Regions from separate parts of the Nonomuraea diastatica genome, predicted to be linked through region 2. Evidence: riboswitches for the same ligand, from Rfam matches in the RefSeq annotation. Region 2 holds a riboswitch; each other region holds the start of a gene.
What was found. Region 2 has a riboswitch for cyclic di-AMP ahead of E1294_RS40640 (coiled-coil domain-containing protein). Riboswitches for the same ligand answer to the same signal wherever they lie in the genome.

Region 1 (5,779 bases), on a different contig from region 2:
GCAGTGTTGTGTCCACCATGACGGTGCCGCTCGCCCAGGTCCGGAAATAAGGTGACTCGCGGGCCGCCGCCCGTGGTGAAGAGCGGCTGCGCGTGCCGCTGTACGTATGGATCATGCAGTAAATCGTGCGCCGGAGGGATCAAAACCCGGGACGCCGGACGCCCCGATCGGCGCCGGATCGGGCATGGCCGAAAGGGCGTGCGGACCGTACGTCGCGCGGCGAAGTTCGCTGGCACACGTGACTCGGTCACATACGGCGGATCATGTCAATACTGCTGGTCAAGTGCGGCGACTGTCGTGCTTGACGACCTTTCCATAATGCGTTTACCGTCTGCGAGGAGCGGCTGTGGCCTGGCTAAGAGGGTCCAGGCCTGCTGTTGGGGGGAGGGCTCCCGATGGATGTGCTCACTGAAGGCGTTGAGCTGAGCCATGCGGATTTGGCGTTACTGGCGGAACTCGCCAGAGGAGTCACGGTCGATCGGGTAGGCAGGCGACTGGACATCAGCAGCCGCACCGTACGCCGGAGGCTGCGCGGCATCTGCGACCGCATCGGCGTCGCCACCGCGATCGAGGCCGTGGCATGGGCGGCACGCCGCCAGCTGATCTAGCGGCACCGATCATGGGGCCCCTCACCGGGTTCAGTTCAGTCGGCGATGCGCACCGCGCCCGCGAACGGCCGCCGTTCGATCGACGCGATCCGCACCACATCACCCGTCCGAGGGGCGTGCACCATCATGCCGCCGCCCAGATAGATGCCCACGTGGTGCAGGTCGCTGTAGAAGAACACCAGGTCGCCTGGACGCATCTCGTCGCGTGAGATGTGCCGCCCGGCCGTCCACTGGTTGCCCGTGTAGTGCGGCAGCGAGATGCCCACCTGCTGGTAGGCCGCCATCACCAGGCCGGAGCAGTCGTAGGAGCCGGGGCCTTCGGCCCCCCAGACGTACGGCTTGAGCTGCTGCGTGAGCGCCCATCGTGCCGCCTGCGCGGCCTTGCCGCTGCCGGCGATCGGCAGGTTGACGCGTGTGGCGCGGGTGCCGGGCCGACCGGCCTCGCCCAGCGCCCGCCTGAACAGGTTGCTCTCGACCTTGGCGACCAGCTTGCTGATCTTGCCGCGCTTGGCGTCGAGGTCCTTGACGATCTTCTCGACCTCGCTGATGCGCGACTTGGCGCCCGCCCTGGCGCGCTCGGCGGCCTTCCTGGCCTTGGTGAGCTGGTCGAGCTCCTCGCCATGCCGCTGCTCGATCGCGAACGTGGTCGCGGCGCGGTCGAGGAAGTCGGAGGGGTCGTCGGAGGAGGTGAACGCCAGCGCCCGGCTCAGCCCGCCCGTGATGTAGGCGTTCTGGGCGAGCAGGACGGCCTTGGCGCGCTTGGCCGCCAGGTCCGTCTCGCTGGCCGCCAGGGTCTTCTGTGCGGCCTCGGCGGCCTTCTTGGCCGTCTTCAGCTTCTCCCGCTGCCCGTTGTACTGCTCGGTCAGCGTCTCGATCTCGGTGTGCATCTTCTCGACCCGCGAGGCGAGGTCTTTGAGCGAGGGCTTGGGGTCGGCGTACGCCGGGCCGGTGGGAACCGAGAGCAGCAGCGCGGTGATTGTGAGACTTGCCACACCGATTCGCTGGCGCAACAGGGCGCGTTCCGGAGGGCGGGCGTGCTTGCCCGCCGACTTCCTCCCACGGTTGAACGTGCGCTTCACCAACCAGGCTCCTCTCATCGACGCCTACCGGGTTAGCTGACGGGTTCGGGCCGGAGCAGCCCTACCGAAAAACTCGGATTCACCCCGTGATGGCGGTCGCCACCGGCGGGTCCCCGGCTTCCCTGAGGGAATTGAGCGTGCCTCCCCGCGCGCGACACGCGGGGAACATTGTCGCTGGACACTAATGCACTCCGGGTTCCTGCTCAACCAGAACTGCCAACTCTGTAGAGGTTTCACAACTGAAGGGTCACAAGGTGATCTCGGTGCCAGTCGCGCAGGAGTGACTGAATGTGGTGCTTCCTCCCGAACGGTCGCCCGGCGCGACGTCGTGCTCGCCCGGCCACGAGATGTAACAGGATGGGCGGAGACATGTGAGTTAGGTCCGAGCCGTAATGACATCTGTACTCTGGAGAGCCATGGAGCAGGTGGCCGAACTGACTGTGCCCGAGACCGCGGTGGTGGTCCGGCGTGCGCGCACGCCTGACGTGCGGGGGGTCAGGCGCCTGGTCGACGCCTATGCGGGCGCGGGCCCGCGGCTCCTGAAAAAGGCCACGGTGACGCTGTACGAAGACGTACAGGAGTTCTGGGTGGCCGAGCGCGGCGGGCAGGTCGTCGGCTGTGGCGCGCTCCACGTGCTCTGGGAGGACCTCGCAGAGGTCCGCACGGTGGCGGTCGATCCCGAATGCCGCGGCATGAGAGTCGGCCACCGGATCGTCTCAGCGCTGATCCAGCAGGCCAAAGATCTTGGTCTGCAGCGTGTATTCTGTCTTACTTTTGAGGTCGACTTCTTCGCGAGGCATGGTTTTCGCCGCATCCAGGGCACGCCCGTCTCGCCCGAGGTCTACGCCGAGCTGCTGGCCTCGTATGACGAGGGTGTAGCGGAGTTCCTCGACCTGGAACACGTCAAGCCGAACACCCTGGGCAACACCCGCATGCTGCTCCATCTGACATCGGGTGACGCGGACCTTGACCACATGGAAAGGTGATTGTTGATACCTATGTCGATACGTTGGGCAGCACAGGCATGTGTCCTGACACGTGCCACGCGCGCACTCGAAGCGAGGTGACACGGTGAGCACCGGACAGCCGCCGTACCCACAGGACGAATCCGGCGAGAACGCTGCGCCTCCCCACTCCGGCCAGCAGGCTCCGGGCCGCCACCCCGGCGAGCCCGACCCCGACGTCACTGTGGTCGGCTACCGGGCGGACGACGCCTACGGGCAACAGCCCCCCTATGGTCAGCAGCAGCAGGGCTATGGCCAGCAACCCCAGTACGGTCAGCAGCAGGGCTATGGCCAGCAACCCCAGTACGGTCAGCAGCAGGGCTACGGCCAGCAACCCCAGTACGGTCAGCAGCCCCAGTCCCAGCCCGACTACGGCCAGCAGCAATACGGTCAGCAGCAGGGCTACGGGCAGCAGCAACAGTCCGGCCAGCAGTATGACCAGCAATATGGTCAGCAGCAGCAGGGCTATGGCCAGCAACCGCAGTCCCAGCCCGGTTACGGCCAGCAGCAGGGCTACGGCCAGCAGCAACAGTACGACCAGCAGTACGGTCAGCAGCAGGGCTATGGTCAGCAACCCCAGTCGGGCCAGCAATACGACCAGCAGCAATATGGCCAGCAGCCGCAGTCCGGTCAGCAGTATGACCAGCAATATGGTCAGCAACAGCAGGGCTATGGTCAGCAACCCCAGTCGGGCCAGCAGTACGACCAGCAGCAATATGGCCAGCAGTCGCAGTCGGGCCAGCAGTACGACCAGCAGCAATATGGCCAGCAGCCGCAGTCGGGCCAGCAGTACGACCAGCAGCAATATGGCCAGCAGTCGCAGTCGGGTCAGCAGTATGACCAGCAATATGGTCAGCAGCCGCAGTCCCAGCCCGGCTACGGGCAGCAGCAGCAGTACGGCCAGCAGGGCTACGGACAGCCACAGCAGTCCCAGCCCGGTTACGCCCAGCCCGGCTACGGCCAGCAGTACGGCGACCAGCAGTACGGCCAGGCCTACGGGCAGCCACAGCAGGCCGGTTACGGCCAGGCTCCCTACGGCCAGCCGGGTTACGGCCCGGTCGGCGTGCAGCCGCCGGGGGCTCCCGCCCCGCTGGCGGAGTGGTGGCAGCGTCTGGTGGCGCGCCTCGTCGACGGTGTCCTGTTCGGCGTCGTGATGTTCGTGGTGTCCCTCCTGTTCACGACGCTGTTCCTGGTCAGCTACGACTCGACCAGCGGCGCCACCTCGGGGATGTTCGGCTCGTTCGCGCTCAACATCGTGCTGGCCATCGTCCTCACCGCCGTCTACGTCGGTTACGACTTCCTCATGCACAAGATGAAGGGTCAGACGATCGGCAAGATGATCATGGGGATCAAGGTCGTGCCGGTGGGTCAGATGATGCCCCCTGGCGGCCTGCCTGGTGACGCCGCCATCAAGCGGGCCGGCGTGACTTGGGGCGCCTACATCCTCTACTTCCTGCCGTTCGGCACGATGCTGGCGGGCCTCATCTGCGGCCTGAACGGCGCTTCGATGCTCTGGGACAAGCCGCTGCAGCAGACGTTCGCGGACAAGTTCGCGAACACCGTGGTGGTCAAGATCAAGTAATCGGCAGAACCACGAAACAGGGGCCGGCTTCCCGTCGGCCTCTGTTTTGTATGTGAGGGTAGGTGCGGAATGTAGGGCTCTGAGCCGTCGATGACGCGAGGTGAGGGTTATGGCCGGGACGTCGCCGTGGGCGGACGCAGTGCCCGCGGAATGGTGGGAACGACTGGCTGCCCGGCTCATTGAAGCGCTCGTCTTCGGCATCGTTTATTACATTCTGTTCATTGCGCTATGGGCTGTCTTCCGGACTGTCGGCATGATGGACGTGTTCGACGGCCGGCTGCCCGGGGTGTTCGCGTGGGCGGCCGCCGGGCTGGGTTATACGGGCTACGACTGGTGGGCGCATTGGCGGCACGGGCGTACGTTCGGCAAGGCGATCATGCGGATCCGCCTGGAGCCGCGGGGTGTTCCGGCCCGTGCTCTGCTCAAACGCTCCCTGGTCTATCCGGGCCCTGTCGTGCTCATGGGCATTCCGGTGGCCAATCTGGTGGCGGGAATGCTGCTGTTCGGCGTCGGTATGCTCATCCTGATCGACAAGCCGCTGGAGCGTGGGCCGCATGACAGGCTAGCCGGAACCCGCGTGGTTAAAGATCTTCGCTGAGGCATCCGCACCTGCACGGATGTCTTTTCGCAAAATTTTCGCATGATCCGGTAAGGAGCCTGGAGAGACTGGCATTAGGCTATGGGGCGTCCGGGTTGCTGGATGTTGGTGTCCCTGCGACACATAGGGCATCTGTGTGCCGCTATGGTCGGGTGCGGGCGGTTGTCGCCTTGCGCACCATGAGGGGCCGCAGCGCTCCTCCTGGAGGCGCTCCGCGCGCTTAATGCGCCCCGAAACCCCGTCAGCCGTGGAGGCGAGGACGAATGGAAGCCCTTACAGACGTATTGTCAGCGCTCATCCCCCCGGTGGTGGTGGGCGGCGCCTTCATCTTTGGCGTCGTGAAGTTGGTCCGGTCGGAGGCCCTTGGCGACCGGCGAAACCGTGAGGATCAGGCCGAGGGCCAGAACTGATCGGCTAGTCAGCCGAATCCCCGTAGCGCTGAATTGTCTCCACGCCTTTCCGGGTATATGTTTGGGCTGGCGAATGAAACAATGCTCCGCGAAAGGATTGCGTAGATGGCCAAGCAGATCCAGGAGATTCTCATCGATGACCTCGATGGGGGCGAGGCCAATGAGACGGTCAGCTTCGCTATTGACGGCTCCTCCTATGAGATTGACCTCAGCGACCTTAACGCGAAGAAGCTGAGGGACGCGCTCACGCCTTTCGTGCAGCACGCGCGCAGGGCCGGTGCCGTCACCACGCGTCGGCGTGGCCGCGGCGGCAACCGCGCGATGAGCCGCGAGAAGAGCTCGGAGATCCGGCAGTGGGCCAAGGCCCACGGCCTGCCCGTCAGCGAGCGAGGCCGCATCGCCTCCACCGTCGTCGAGAAGTACGAGCAGGCTCACTAGGAGAGCCCGCTGCTCGACCATGCGCTTATGCCGTTCGCCTAGGACCCCGGCGACCGCCAT
Region 2 (5,779 bases):
ACTGATCATCGCGGAGGGCACGCATTGAAGCGCACCGTCACCCATCTGGCCGACGGCCGAGAGCTGATCTACTTCGACCGGCGCGACGACGCCGACCGGAGCGCGATCGACCGGCGACCGCTGGAGCCCCGGCCGGTGGCGTCCGGGCTGCGCTACGATCCGCTGACCGAGGAGTGGATCGCGATGGCCGGGCACCGGCAGACGCGGACGTTCCTGCCGACGGGCACGTCCGCCGAGTGCCCGTTGTGCCCGTCGTCGGACACACGGGCGACAGAGATCCCGGCGTACGACTACGACGTGGCGGTGTTCGAGAACCGCTTCCCCTCTTTCTCCACGAATTTTGGGACTTATCACGATGTGGGCGGTCTGAGTGAGGCTCGTCCGGGAGTGGGGCGGTGCGAGGTGGTGTGCTTTACATCGGACCACTCGTCATCCTTCTCCAAGCTCTCCGACGCCCAGGTGCAGGTGGTCATGGAGGCGTGGGCCGACCGTACGGCCGAGTTGTCCGGGATCGAGGGTGTGGAGCAGGTATTCTGCTTCGAGAACCGGGGCGAGGAGATCGGCATCACGCTGGCGCATCCGCACGGCCAGATCTACGCCTACCCGTACGTCACGCCCAGGACGAAACTCCAGCTCGGCGCCGCGGCCCGCTACCAGGGCGCGGGCAACCTCTTCGCCGACGTGCTGGCCGCCGAACGTGCCGCCGGGACACGGGTGGTGGCCGGCAACGAGCTGTGGACGGCGTTCGTGCCGGCGGCCGCGCGCTGGCCGTTCGAGGTGCACGTGTATCCACACCGGCAGGTGCCGGACCTGGCGGCGCTCACGGAGGAGGAGCGTGCGGCGTTCGCCCCGCTCTACACCTCGGTGCTGCGGGCCTTCGACGGGTTGTTCGGGGTCGTGATGCCGTACATCTCGGCCTGGCACCAGGCCCCGGTGCGGCGGGGCCGCGAGCTCGCGCACCTGCATCTGGAGCTCTTCAGCATCCGGCGGGCGCCGAACAAGCTCAAGTATCTGGCGGGCTCGGAGTCCGCGATGGGCGCGTTCGTCAACGACGTGCTGCCGGAGGAGGCCGCGAGCATGCTCCGATCACAAGTAGATCAAGAATAGATTTCTAGTTAAGGTCGCATGAATCGTGATCTACCACTAATATCCCTTTATGCATCGGCCGTAACAACCGTTGCACCGCCTAATCCCGGGCGAGTTGCCCGGGAGCCGGGGACCCATCGCACCTGGGGTGAATCCACTTCGGTGGTAGGGAACGCAGCTCCCATACCCGAACCCGTCAGCTAACCCGGCCGGCAGAGGGAGAGGATCACCTACGTGGCGGCTTCGTCCCCCGCGAGTCTTGCCATCGGTCTCATCACCGCCGCCGCCGTCGTCGTCTCGGCGGCCCCGGCGTCCGCGGCCCCCAAACCCAAGGAGTCGGAGCTGCGCGCGCAGCTCAAGCAGCTCAACAACAAGGTCGACAAGCTGATCGAGGCGTACAACCTCAAGCGCGTCGAGCTGGCCAAGGCGCAGAAGTCCGCCAAGGCGGCCAAAGCCCGGCTGGCCACCGCCGAGGAGGCGGTGACGACGGCCGAGAAGCGGGTCGCCGAGATAGCCCGTCTGCGCTACCAGAACGGCAACCCTGGGGTGCCCGCGTTCATGTTGCCCGAGAACAGTGGCGGCGCCGCGGTGCTCAACCAGGTCACCGCCGAGCAGCAGGCGTTCGTGCAGGGCGTGGCCAAGGCGCGCGACGAGAAGAAGAAGGCCGCCGTGGAGGCCGCCGAACTCGCCGACAAGATCCGCAAGGACGCGGCCGAGGTCGCCGGCCGGCGCGACGAGGCCGAAGACGTCATCGACGACATCCAGAAGAAGCTCCAGGACCTGGTGCCGTTCGGCACCAACCGCAGGGCCGACGGCGGCTGGGCGCCCGAACTGCCTTCCGGCTCCGACAACATCACCCCGCGCACCCGGCTGATGAAGGAGCAGATCAGCAAGAACTTCGCGCTGCCCTTCACCGTCGGCTGCTTCCGCTCGGGCTCCAGCGGCGAGCACCCCCTGGGCCGGGCCTGTGACTTCATGATGAGCACGGGAGGCTCGATGCCCTCAGCCGCCAACCTCGCCCTGGGCGACCGCATCGCGGAGTGGGCCATCAAGAACCAGAGCAAGCTGGGCGTCAAATACGTGATCTGGAAGCAGCGCATCAACCACGGCTCGGGCTGGAGCACGATGTCCGACCGCGGCAGCATCACCGAGAACCACTACGACCACGTGCACGTCTCGATGAACTGAACGTAGGGGCGGGCCGCGTACGTAACCAGATCTGACATCATGCCGACATGGCGCGCTGGATCCGTCTCTACTCCGCGGAAGAGGACATCTGGTCCCATTACGAGCTTGATGATGAGGAATGGGCCGTACGGCAAGTCGACCTGCACGGCCCCGAACAGCAGCCGATAACCGCGACAGCCCTCGAGGAGGTTCTCCGTCTCCGAGACCAGGAGAACCTTGCCGCCCTCCAGTCCTACGAGCGCCGCTATGGCGTCCTGGCAGAGGGCAGCCTCGACGGGTGGCGGGATGCAGCTCAAGCCGCCGGGATCACCCGCCAGGAGTTCGAGGCGGTCTGGATCCGGGCCAGACAGCACCTCGCCCAGCCTGAACCCACCGTTGCGAACTCCGCCGCGCTGGCCCATGCCCTGAACGATGCCGCCGAGCCACCGCTGCGCCCAGTGCCGGACCAGGTCGCCGAGCTGCTGAAGTCGCTGAACTGCCCGCCCAGGCTGGCGGCCCACCTCCGTCTCGTCCATGACGTCGCCTGGCAGATCACCGACTGGGTCCGGCAACGGCACCCCCACCTTGACTTCGACCGGCAGGCCGTGCTCTTCGGCGCCGCGACCCACGACATCGGCAAGTCCCTGCGCATCGCCGAACTCTCAGGCCCCGGCTCGACCCACGAAGCGGCCGGCAGGGACCTGCTGCTCCAGCATGGGTTCGATGACGCGCTCGCCCGTTTCGCGGCCACACACGCGTCCTGGACGGACATCGACATCACCCTCGAGGACCTGCTGGTGAGCCTGGCCGACAAGGTCTGGAAGAACAGGCGTGTCCCGGACCTCGAAGACCTCGTCGTGACCCGCCTGGCCCAGGCGAGCGGTCAGCAACCATGGGAGGAATACGCCGCTCTCGACGAACTCCTCACCCACATCGGCGACACCGCCGATCAGCGGCTGACCTTCCAGAGCGCCTACCCCATCCACGGCTGAGACGCACAACCAGAGCCGCCGGGCGTCAGCCTGTCAACCGCAGCGGGTTGACCAGGTCGGCGTAGATGAGCAGGCCCGCCATGATCATCATGACGATCGCGATCGCGTAGGTCAGCGGCAGCACCTTCGCGATGTCCACGTAGCCGGGCTCGGGCCGGCGCAGGATCTTGGCGTAGGCCCGCTTGATGCCCTCCCACAGGCCACCGGCGACGTGCCCGCCGTCGAGGGGCAGCAGCGGGATGAGGTTGAACATGCCGATCGCGAGGTTGAACCCGGCCAGCAGGTTGACGAAGATGGCGATCTTCTTCTCGTTGGACAGGTCGGAGGCGAGGATCTCGCCGCCCATGCGGCCGGCGCCGACGACGCCGACCGGGCCTTCGGGGTCGCGCTCCTCGCCGGAGAAGGCGGCGTGCCAGACGCCGACCATCTTCTCCGGCAGGTTGAGCAGCGAGGTCGCGACCCTGCCCGTCAGCTCGCCCATGTAGCCGATGACCTGACCGAGGTTCTGCTGCTGCATGACCTCGGTGGGCAGCACGCCGAGGAAGCCGACGTTCCTGTCGATCTTCTCCGGGTCTTCGAGGTTGGGCCGGTCCTGGGCGATGAGCGTGACGTTGAGCGTCATCGGCTTGCCGTCGCGGACGATGCCGAGCTGCGCGGCGCCCGGTCCGTGGGAGCGGATCAGGTGGGTGGCGGCGGTCCAGTCGCCGATCTTCTTGCCGTCGAGGGAGACCAGGCGGTCGCCGGGCTTCAGGCCGGCCTGGGCGGCGGGGGTCGGCTTGTCGGTGGGCTTGCACGTGGTGCGCTGCTCCGCGACGGGGATCACGCACGTGTTGGTCTCGGGCGAGACGATCGGGGCCCACGTGGGCAGGCCGATGCCGACCAGCAGGATGCTGAAGAAGACGAAGGCCAGCACGAAGTTCATCGCCGGGCCGCCGGACATGATGATGACCTTCTGCCACCACTTCTTGCGGTAGAAGACGCGGTCTTCGTCGCCCGGCCGCACCTCTTCCAGGGCGGCGTCGCGGGCGGACTCGATGAGCCCCTGGAACGGCCCCGTCGCGGTGCTCCTGGCCTTGGAGGGGTCGTCACCGGGCCGCGGCGGAAGCATGCCGATCATGCGGATGTAGCCGCCGAGCGGGATCCACTTGATGCCGTATTCGGTCTCGCCCTTCCGCCGTGACCAGGCCGTCGAGCCGAAACCCACCATGTATTGGGTCACCCGCACGCCGAAGATCTTGGCCGGCACCAGGTGACCGAGCTCATGCAGCGCGATGGAGAACATCAACCCGAGGAGGAAAAGGACGATCCCCACGAGATAGAGCCAGTTCATTGAGTCGCGCTCCACGGCAGACGGCAGGACCGGCGAAAAACCGCCAACCCAAGGGTAGTCGAATCTACCGCGCGGTACGGCTTGCCCACCTTTTGGAACGCATTGACAGTACGCGATCAAACGATCACCCTAAGAGACGATGAAGGGGGGTCCTTGATCCGCATACTGATCGCAGAGCACCTGCCGTTGGTGCGCCGTGGCCTGCTGGCCATCCTTGGAGCCGAGCCCGACCTGCGGGTCGTGGCGCAGGCAGGAAGCGCGGACGACGCGGTGCGGGCGGCCGTCGAGAGCTGCCCCGACGTGGCCGTCGTCGACACCGGCCTGCCGGGGAGCTCCGTTCTGGCCGGGCTCTCCGAGCGGGCGCCGGGATGCAAGGTGCTGATGTTGTCGGCCGATCCCCATCCAGGCCAGGTGCGCAGGGCGCTGGCCGAGCGCGCGCTGGGGTTCATGAGCCTGTGCGTGCCGCCGGAGCGGCTGGCCGAGGGGGTGCGCCTGGTGGCGGCGGGCCGCCGGGCCATCGAGTCCGAGCTGGCCGCGGCCGCGCTCCAGTGTGAGACGAATCCGCTCACCAGGAGGGAGCTCGACGTGCTGCGCGTCGCGGCGGGCGGGGCCCGCTCGACCGAGATCGCCGACCAGCTCTTCCTGTCGGTGGGCACCGTGCGCAATCATCTGTCGCGCATCATGTGCAAGACCGGGGCCCGCAACCGGCTCGACGCCGTGCGCATCGCCAGCGACCAGGGCTGGCTGTGACGGGACCCGGTGGAGCCGCGCCGCTCCGCCGGGGCCCGAACCTCTAGAGGATCTCAGCAGCGTCGAGCCCGCTGCCAGTGACTGCCAACACGACCTGACCCATGTGGTTCGTCATCAGGGGCGCCAGATCAGCACCAAGGCGCAGTCGTCGTTGTGGCCGGAGGCCATGGCGTTGACCAGCGGCCGCGCACCGTCGCGGAAACCGGACGGCAGCAGCCGCTCCGCCTCGCCGAGCAGCCGGTCGAGCCCGGCGTCGATGTCGCGGCCCGGTTGTTCGATGAGGCCGTCGGTGAAGAGCAACAGCGCATCGCCCTTGCGCAGAGTGCCGCTGTCGGGCTCGCAGTGCAGGTCTGGCACCACGCCGAGCACCACGCCCTTGGCCGAGGCCACCTGCCAGTTGCCCGTGCCCGCGTCGAACTTCACCACCGGGGGATGCCCGGCCGAGGTGATCGTG
Region 3 (5,779 bases), on a different contig from region 2:
TGCGCAACCCGGGCAAGTGCGCCCTCGCCGGGCTTGCCGCAGAGCCGCCGGATGCCGAGTTGACGCGGTTCTCCGAGGTCACGAGTGGCGGTGCGAGGCTGCTTCGCCATGGTCGGCCTCCCTGGTGGACGCCCGTACCGGCGCGGCCGATCCTTCCCCACCAAGCGCTTGCCCATAGCGGAGCGGCCGTTACGGTCAGGTACGCGGCAGCCGTACCCTTGTCTGAAAGGGCATGTCACGAAGGGACAAGTGGGATGAGTTCAGCGGGTGAAGGCCTGTCTCGCCCGCTTCCCGAGCAGGTGCGGCTCAATGTCGTCGACTTGGCGTCTCAAGTCCTCGGCACGATGCCCGCTGCCGCCATCCCGCCGCCGCTGCGTGGCATCGCCAAGTTCGACCCCCGCAAGCGGGCCAAGCTGGCCAGCGCGCCCATCGCGGCCCAACTGGAGAACGACAAGAAGTTTCGCGAGCTGGTCGCCGAGTCGGTGACCGCGGGCTGGCCTGAGCTGGTCTCCGCGCTCGCCGAGGGCAACGTGCCGCCCGCCGCCGACCCCGTGCTGGTGGCCGCGGCCGCCTATCTCACCCGCCCGCCCGGCTGGGCGGAGATGATCGAGACCGCCCGCTCCGACCTGGAGAAGTCGCTCGCGGCCGCCGAGGACTCCGAGCGCGAGCAGGTCGTCACCCGGTTGCGCGAGCAGCTCGCCGCGCAGAAGAACGCTGCCAAGGAGGAGGCCGACCGCCTGCGCGAGCAGGTCAAGGCCTCCCGCGCGGAGAACTCCGACCTGCGCCGCAGGCTCCACGACGCCCGCGAGCGGTCCAAGGCCGCGGTGCGTCGGGCCGAGGAGATGGAGCGGGCCGCCGAGGAGGCCAGGACGGCCGCCTCGGCCGCGGGCAGTGCGGGGGAGTCCGAGCTGCGGCGGCTGCGCGAGCGGCTGTCCGACGTGGAGAAGCAGCTCGAAGCCTCGCGCCGGGCCGCGCGCGAGGGTCGGAGCATCGAGGACGCCCGCATCAGGGTGCTGCTCGACGCGCTGCAGGACGCGTCGGCCGGGTTGCGCAGGGAGCTGGCTCTGCCCACCACGATCAGCCGGCCGGCCGATTCGGTCGCCGCGGTCACCGGCGAGCGGCCGGGGGTGCGCGTGCCCGCGCGGGCGCTCGCCGACGACGATCCGCAGCTCCTCGACCAACTCCTCGCGCTGCCGCAGATCCACCTGATCATCGACGGCTACAACGTCACGAAGACCGGCTACGGCACGCTCACCCTCGCCGACCAGCGCAACCGGCTGATGACCGGGCTGGGCGGGCTGGTGGCGCAGACCAGGGTCGAGGTGACCGCGGTGTTCGACGGGGCGGAGCTCAACGCCCCTGTGCAGGTCGTGGCGCCGCGCGGGGTACGGGTGCTGTTCAGCGCGCCCGGGGAGATCGCCGACGACCTGATCCGCCAACTCGTCCGCGCCGAGCCGCCCGGCCGCGCCATCGCCGTGGTGTCGTCGGACCGGGAGGTGGCCGAGTCCGTCAGGCGGATGGGAGCCAGACCCGTTTCCTCTGGCTTGCTGCTGCGCCGCCTGGGCCGGGCTTAAGTTACGAATTGGTATGTTTGGGTGAGACCTCACCCGCCACTTCTGTACTATTTCGCCCCAGTAAAAGATCCCCTGGGAGGCGACGCAGTGAGGTTTGGCCGGGTGCCGGTGGCCGTGGGTCTCGCGTTCGGGCTTGTGGTGTCCCCCATGGGGGCGGCGCTCGCTGATCCGAAGCCGACCATCGGGCAGGCCAAGGCCAAGCTCGACAAGCTCAACGACAAGGCCGACAAGGTCGTCGACCGCTACAACTCGGCGACCGAGCGCTACAAGAAGGCCAAGGGCACCTACGCGAAGCTGAACACGAGCTACAAGCGCAAACTCCGTACGGTCGCCGACCTGCGCACCCAGATCGCCGACATGGCCGCCACCGTCTACCGGGCCGGCGGCTACGCCACCTCCATGCCGGGGCTGGTCGGTGCCGACAACCCGCAGGGACGGCTGGCCGGGATGGCGCTGGCCGGGCAGATGGCCAAGGAGCGCTCGGAAAAGCTGGCCGCGTTCGACCGGGAGAACCGCGGGCTGAAGAAGGAGCGGGACAAGGCGCAGGGCGCGCTGCGGTCGGCCGACGAGGTCCGTGGCGAGGTCGAGAAGGAGCGCAAGGAGATCCTCGGTCTGATCGCCAAGCAGAAGAAGCTCCTGAGAAAGCTGGGCGCCTACAAGACCGGCGATCCGAACAGCACCGGCATCGAGTACACGGGACCCGCGTCGGGGAACGCCGCGGCGGTGCTGCGGTTCGCGTTCGCGCAGGTCGGCAAGCCGTACGTGTTCGGCGGGACGGGGCCGGGCGGCTACGACTGCTCGGGGCTGACCCAGGCGTCATGGCGGGCCGCGGGCGTGTCGCTGCCCAGGACGACGTGGGCGCAGTGGGCGTGGGGCGCCAGCCGCAAGGTGTCGCTGAACGCGCTCCAGCCGGGGGATCTCATCTTCAGCGAGGGCCTGGGGCACGTCAGCATTTATGCGGGCAACGGGAAGATCGTCCATGCGCCGCAGACGGGCGACGTGGTCAAGGTCGTCAGCCTCTCCGACTACGGACGCGGCCTCGTGGGCGCCGTCCGCCCGTAGTTCCCGCCCATTCTTCTACGACGCGCCATCGTTGCCGCCGTGCGGACGGTCCGCGATCACGGTGTGCTCTCCCTTGATCACCTTGGGTCCAGCGCATACGAGGCGGAATGTGACAAAGGCGACATCTGACCCCTGACAAGACCGGGGTGTCGCGAAGTGTGAGCAGGGTCACTTTTTGGTAACGACGCCCCATGTTCCAGCAGGGGTTCGGGAGTTTACTGAGGCCTTTGTCGATCTTTACAGCCTGACTCCGCTTTTGCCGATCCTTGACCGTTCGGCGTAGCTTCTGGCGTCGTCGCGGTGCACAAGCCATGGCGCCGCGAACCCGCATCGGTCCCTCCCGATGTGAAGACAGATGAAGATCCGCTGGTCATCGCCGCGATATCCCCATGACACCACCACTGAATCGGGCGATGACCTGCCGAATCCGTGCAGTCAGGAGGCACGGAACCGGGGACCCAGCGATCCCAGTTCCCCAGGGATCAGGGGTGAATCGGCGCGCCATCGCGCCGTAGGGCGACTTCCAGGCCCGAATCCGACAGCTAACCCGGTAGGCGTTCGTGGAAGACCCAAGGAGAAATCCTGTCTACCTCCCTGCACAACCCCCGTCTGTCCCGCCTTGCCCTGCGTGGCGTGGTGCTCACGATGACCGTGACGGCCGGAGGTCTCGTCCTCCATGCCCCCACGGCCTCCACGGCTCAGGCGGCGACGACGAGCGATACGGCCGGCCTCTCCTCGGTGAGGGCGGCCACGGCCGCCACCACTGCGAAGTCGGCCAAGGCCGCTCGGAAGCGAGCAGCCAAGATCGCTCGGCAGAAGGTGAAGGCCGGCAAGGCCATCGCCGTGGCCAAGAGCCAGATCGGTGACCCGTACCGTTACGGCGCCACAGGCCCTGGCTCGTTCGACTGCTCCGGCCTCGTCCAGTACGCCTGGAAGAAGGCCGGGGTGAAACTCCCGCGCGTGGCGAGCAGCCAGTTCGCCCGCACCAGGAACAAGGTCGCCTGGCGCAACCTCAAGCCCGGTGACCTCATGTTCTTCAACGGGCTCGGCCACGTGGGCATGTACGTCGGCAAGGGCAAGATGATCCATTCGCCGCGGACAGGCGAACGGGTGCGCATCGACAAGCTGGGCGGATGGCGCAAGTCGTCGTTCGTCGGCGCGGTCCGTCCCGGCCTCTGATGAAGCCCCGCCCGGGTCCCGGGAGATCTTCCGGGCCTGGGCGGGCTCCCGCGGAAGCGCGTCCTTCCCGTCGTAGGCGACCGGCCCCTCGATCGGGCCCCACGCCGATCGGGCCCCACTACGATCGGCCCCCACTACGATCGGCAGGGTGTCCGAGCAGGTGAGCCGACGAGCCGCGCTGGCCGCGCTCCTCCTCCTCGGCCTCGCCGCCGACGCCCCCGCTCCCGGATCACCCGTCTTCCCCGCAGAGGCCCGCGGCCTGTGGCCGGACGGCCAGGCCACCGCCCGCGGGGCACGTTCCTTCGTCACCGGCCACCGCGCCGCGCCCGCCACGCTCAGCGATCTCGCCCGCCGCGCCGACTCGGCGGGCCTGCGGGTCACGGCGGTGCTCGGCCGTCCGGTGCGGCCCGTGGTCATCGTTCCCGGCTCCGCGCAGGACGCGGCCCGGCTGGCCGGAGTGGAGCGGCTCGACGGGCTGGCGGCGGTGGCCGACGACGGCCGGGTGATCGTCGTCCCCGAGCCGTTCGGCAGGCTCACCTCCACCGGCAAGGATGTCGTCCTCACTCACGAGCTGACCCACGTCGCCGCGGGCACCGGCGGGCTGCCCGCCTGGCTCTACGAAGGCTTCGCCGACTACGTGGCCTACCGGGACGCCGGGCTGCCCGTGCGCACGGCCGCCGCCGAGCTGGCCGCCGAGGTGCGGGCCGGGCGCGTGCCGGCCGCGTTGCCGGGGCCTGAGGCCTTCGCCGCGGGCGGGCCTGACCCCGGACGCCTCGCGCTGGCGTACCAGGAGGCCTGGCTGGCGTGTCGGTTCCTCTCCCGCCGTTTCGGTGAGAGGAGCCTGGTGAGGCTCTACCGTGATGCGCAGGCGGCCGGCGTCGACGAGGCGCTCGCCGCGCTCGGGCTGTCCGTGGCCACGCTGACGGCACGGTGGCGCGCGTACGTGCGGGAGCAGCTCGCGTGAGTGGGGAGAAGGATGAGCGGACGGCGGGACGCGGACGGCCCATCTGAGGAGGCCGAGGCGAGCGGCGGCGAGGTGACCGCCGCAGGGCCCGGTGACGGCGTTCTCGCGGGCGCCGTCAGGGCGAAGGACCCCGCGCAGACGGACGACGGAGCGGCGGGGGCGTGGAGACGTCGCGAGCACCCGGCACGCGACCCGGAGGTGGACCCGGCGCACGACCCGGCGGTGGGCGCGGCCGAGCGCCGGTTCAGGCGGCAGGCGGCCGTGGTCTTGGCGGTGCTCGCGGCGGTGATTCTGGCCGTGGCCGCCTTCAGCACGCCGTGGCGGGTCCTGGCCGCCGGGCCGCCCGACCCGGCGCGCGACTTCACCGCCGCCGAGATCGCCAGGGCGCAGGCGTTCGACGCGGCCACGTCCCTGCCGAGCTATCTCGGGCTGGCGCTCACGCTGGCCTTCGCGGCCCTGCTCGTGGCCACCCCCTTCGGGGCGAAGGTGCTGGGCCGGCTGAAAGGCCCCTGGTGGTTGCGGGTGGTCCTCGGCGTGCTGGTCCTCACCGCGATCGTCGAGGCGGTCAGGTGGCCGCTCGGCGTCTGGTTCGAGACGCTGCTGCGCGACTACGGCCTGTCCACCCAGGACTGGGCGGGCTGGACCGCCGACCGGCTGAAGAGCCTCGGCGTGGAGGCCTTCCTGCTCTGCCTCATGCTGCTCGTCCTCGTGGGGCTGGCCCGCAGGGTGCGGCGCTGGTGGATCCCGGCGGCCGTGGGGGCGTGCGCGCTGACCGTGGTGATGTCGTTCCTCTATCCGGTGGTGTTCGAGCCGCTGTTCAACGACTTCACGTCCATGCCGCAGGGCTCGTTGCGCGACAATCTGCTGGACATGGCCGAGCGCGACGGCGTGCCGGTGCAGGACGTGCTGGTCGCCGACGCCTCGCGGCGCACGACGGCGCTCAACGCGTACGTGTCGGGCTTCGGCGCCACCCGCAGGATCGTCGTCTACGACACGCTGC

Region 1: it holds a riboswitch for cyclic di-AMP, as region 2 does, so the genes downstream of both, E1294_RS57255 (C40 family peptidase) here and E1294_RS40640 (coiled-coil domain-containing protein) in region 2, are expected to answer to the same signal.
Region 3: it holds a riboswitch for cyclic di-AMP, as region 2 does, so the genes downstream of both, E1294_RS27410 (C40 family peptidase) here and E1294_RS40640 (coiled-coil domain-containing protein) in region 2, are expected to answer to the same signal.

What each region holds. Positions count from the first base shown of each region.
Region 1 is NZ_SMKP01000056.1:27,545-33,323, forward strand. It holds gene E1294_RS20650 (LuxR C-terminal-related transcriptional regulator) at 396-608, shown strand; gene E1294_RS57255 (C40 family peptidase) at 644-1,687, opposite strand; cyclic di-AMP (ydaO/yuaA leader) riboswitch at 1,694-1,835, opposite strand; gene E1294_RS20660 (amino-acid N-acetyltransferase) at 2,104-2,673, shown strand; gene E1294_RS20665 (RDD family protein) at 2,759-4,273, shown strand; gene E1294_RS20670 (RDD family protein) at 4,383-4,871, shown strand; gene E1294_RS20675 (histone-like nucleoid-structuring protein Lsr2) at 5,387-5,719, shown strand.
Region 2 is NZ_SMKP01000172.1:2,414-8,192, reverse strand. It holds gene E1294_RS40650 (DeoR/GlpR family DNA-binding transcription regulator) at 1-28, shown strand, start outside; gene galT (galactose-1-phosphate uridylyltransferase) at 25-1,107, shown strand; cyclic di-AMP (ydaO/yuaA leader) riboswitch at 1,174-1,315, shown strand; gene E1294_RS40640 (coiled-coil domain-containing protein) at 1,321-2,274, shown strand; gene E1294_RS55015 (HD domain-containing protein) at 2,322-3,245, shown strand; gene E1294_RS40625 (M50 family metallopeptidase) at 3,271-4,575, opposite strand; gene E1294_RS40620 (response regulator transcription factor) at 4,729-5,325, shown strand; gene E1294_RS40615 (PP2C family protein-serine/threonine phosphatase) at 5,440-5,779, opposite strand, start outside.
Region 3 is NZ_SMKP01000084.1:30,033-35,811, forward strand. It holds gene E1294_RS27400 (NYN domain-containing protein) at 255-1,574, shown strand; gene E1294_RS27405 (C40 family peptidase) at 1,677-2,636, shown strand; cyclic di-AMP (ydaO/yuaA leader) riboswitch at 3,046-3,208, shown strand; gene E1294_RS27410 (C40 family peptidase) at 3,270-3,815, shown strand; gene E1294_RS27415 (hypothetical protein) at 3,964-4,779, shown strand; gene E1294_RS27420 (M48 family metallopeptidase) at 4,792-5,779, shown strand, end outside.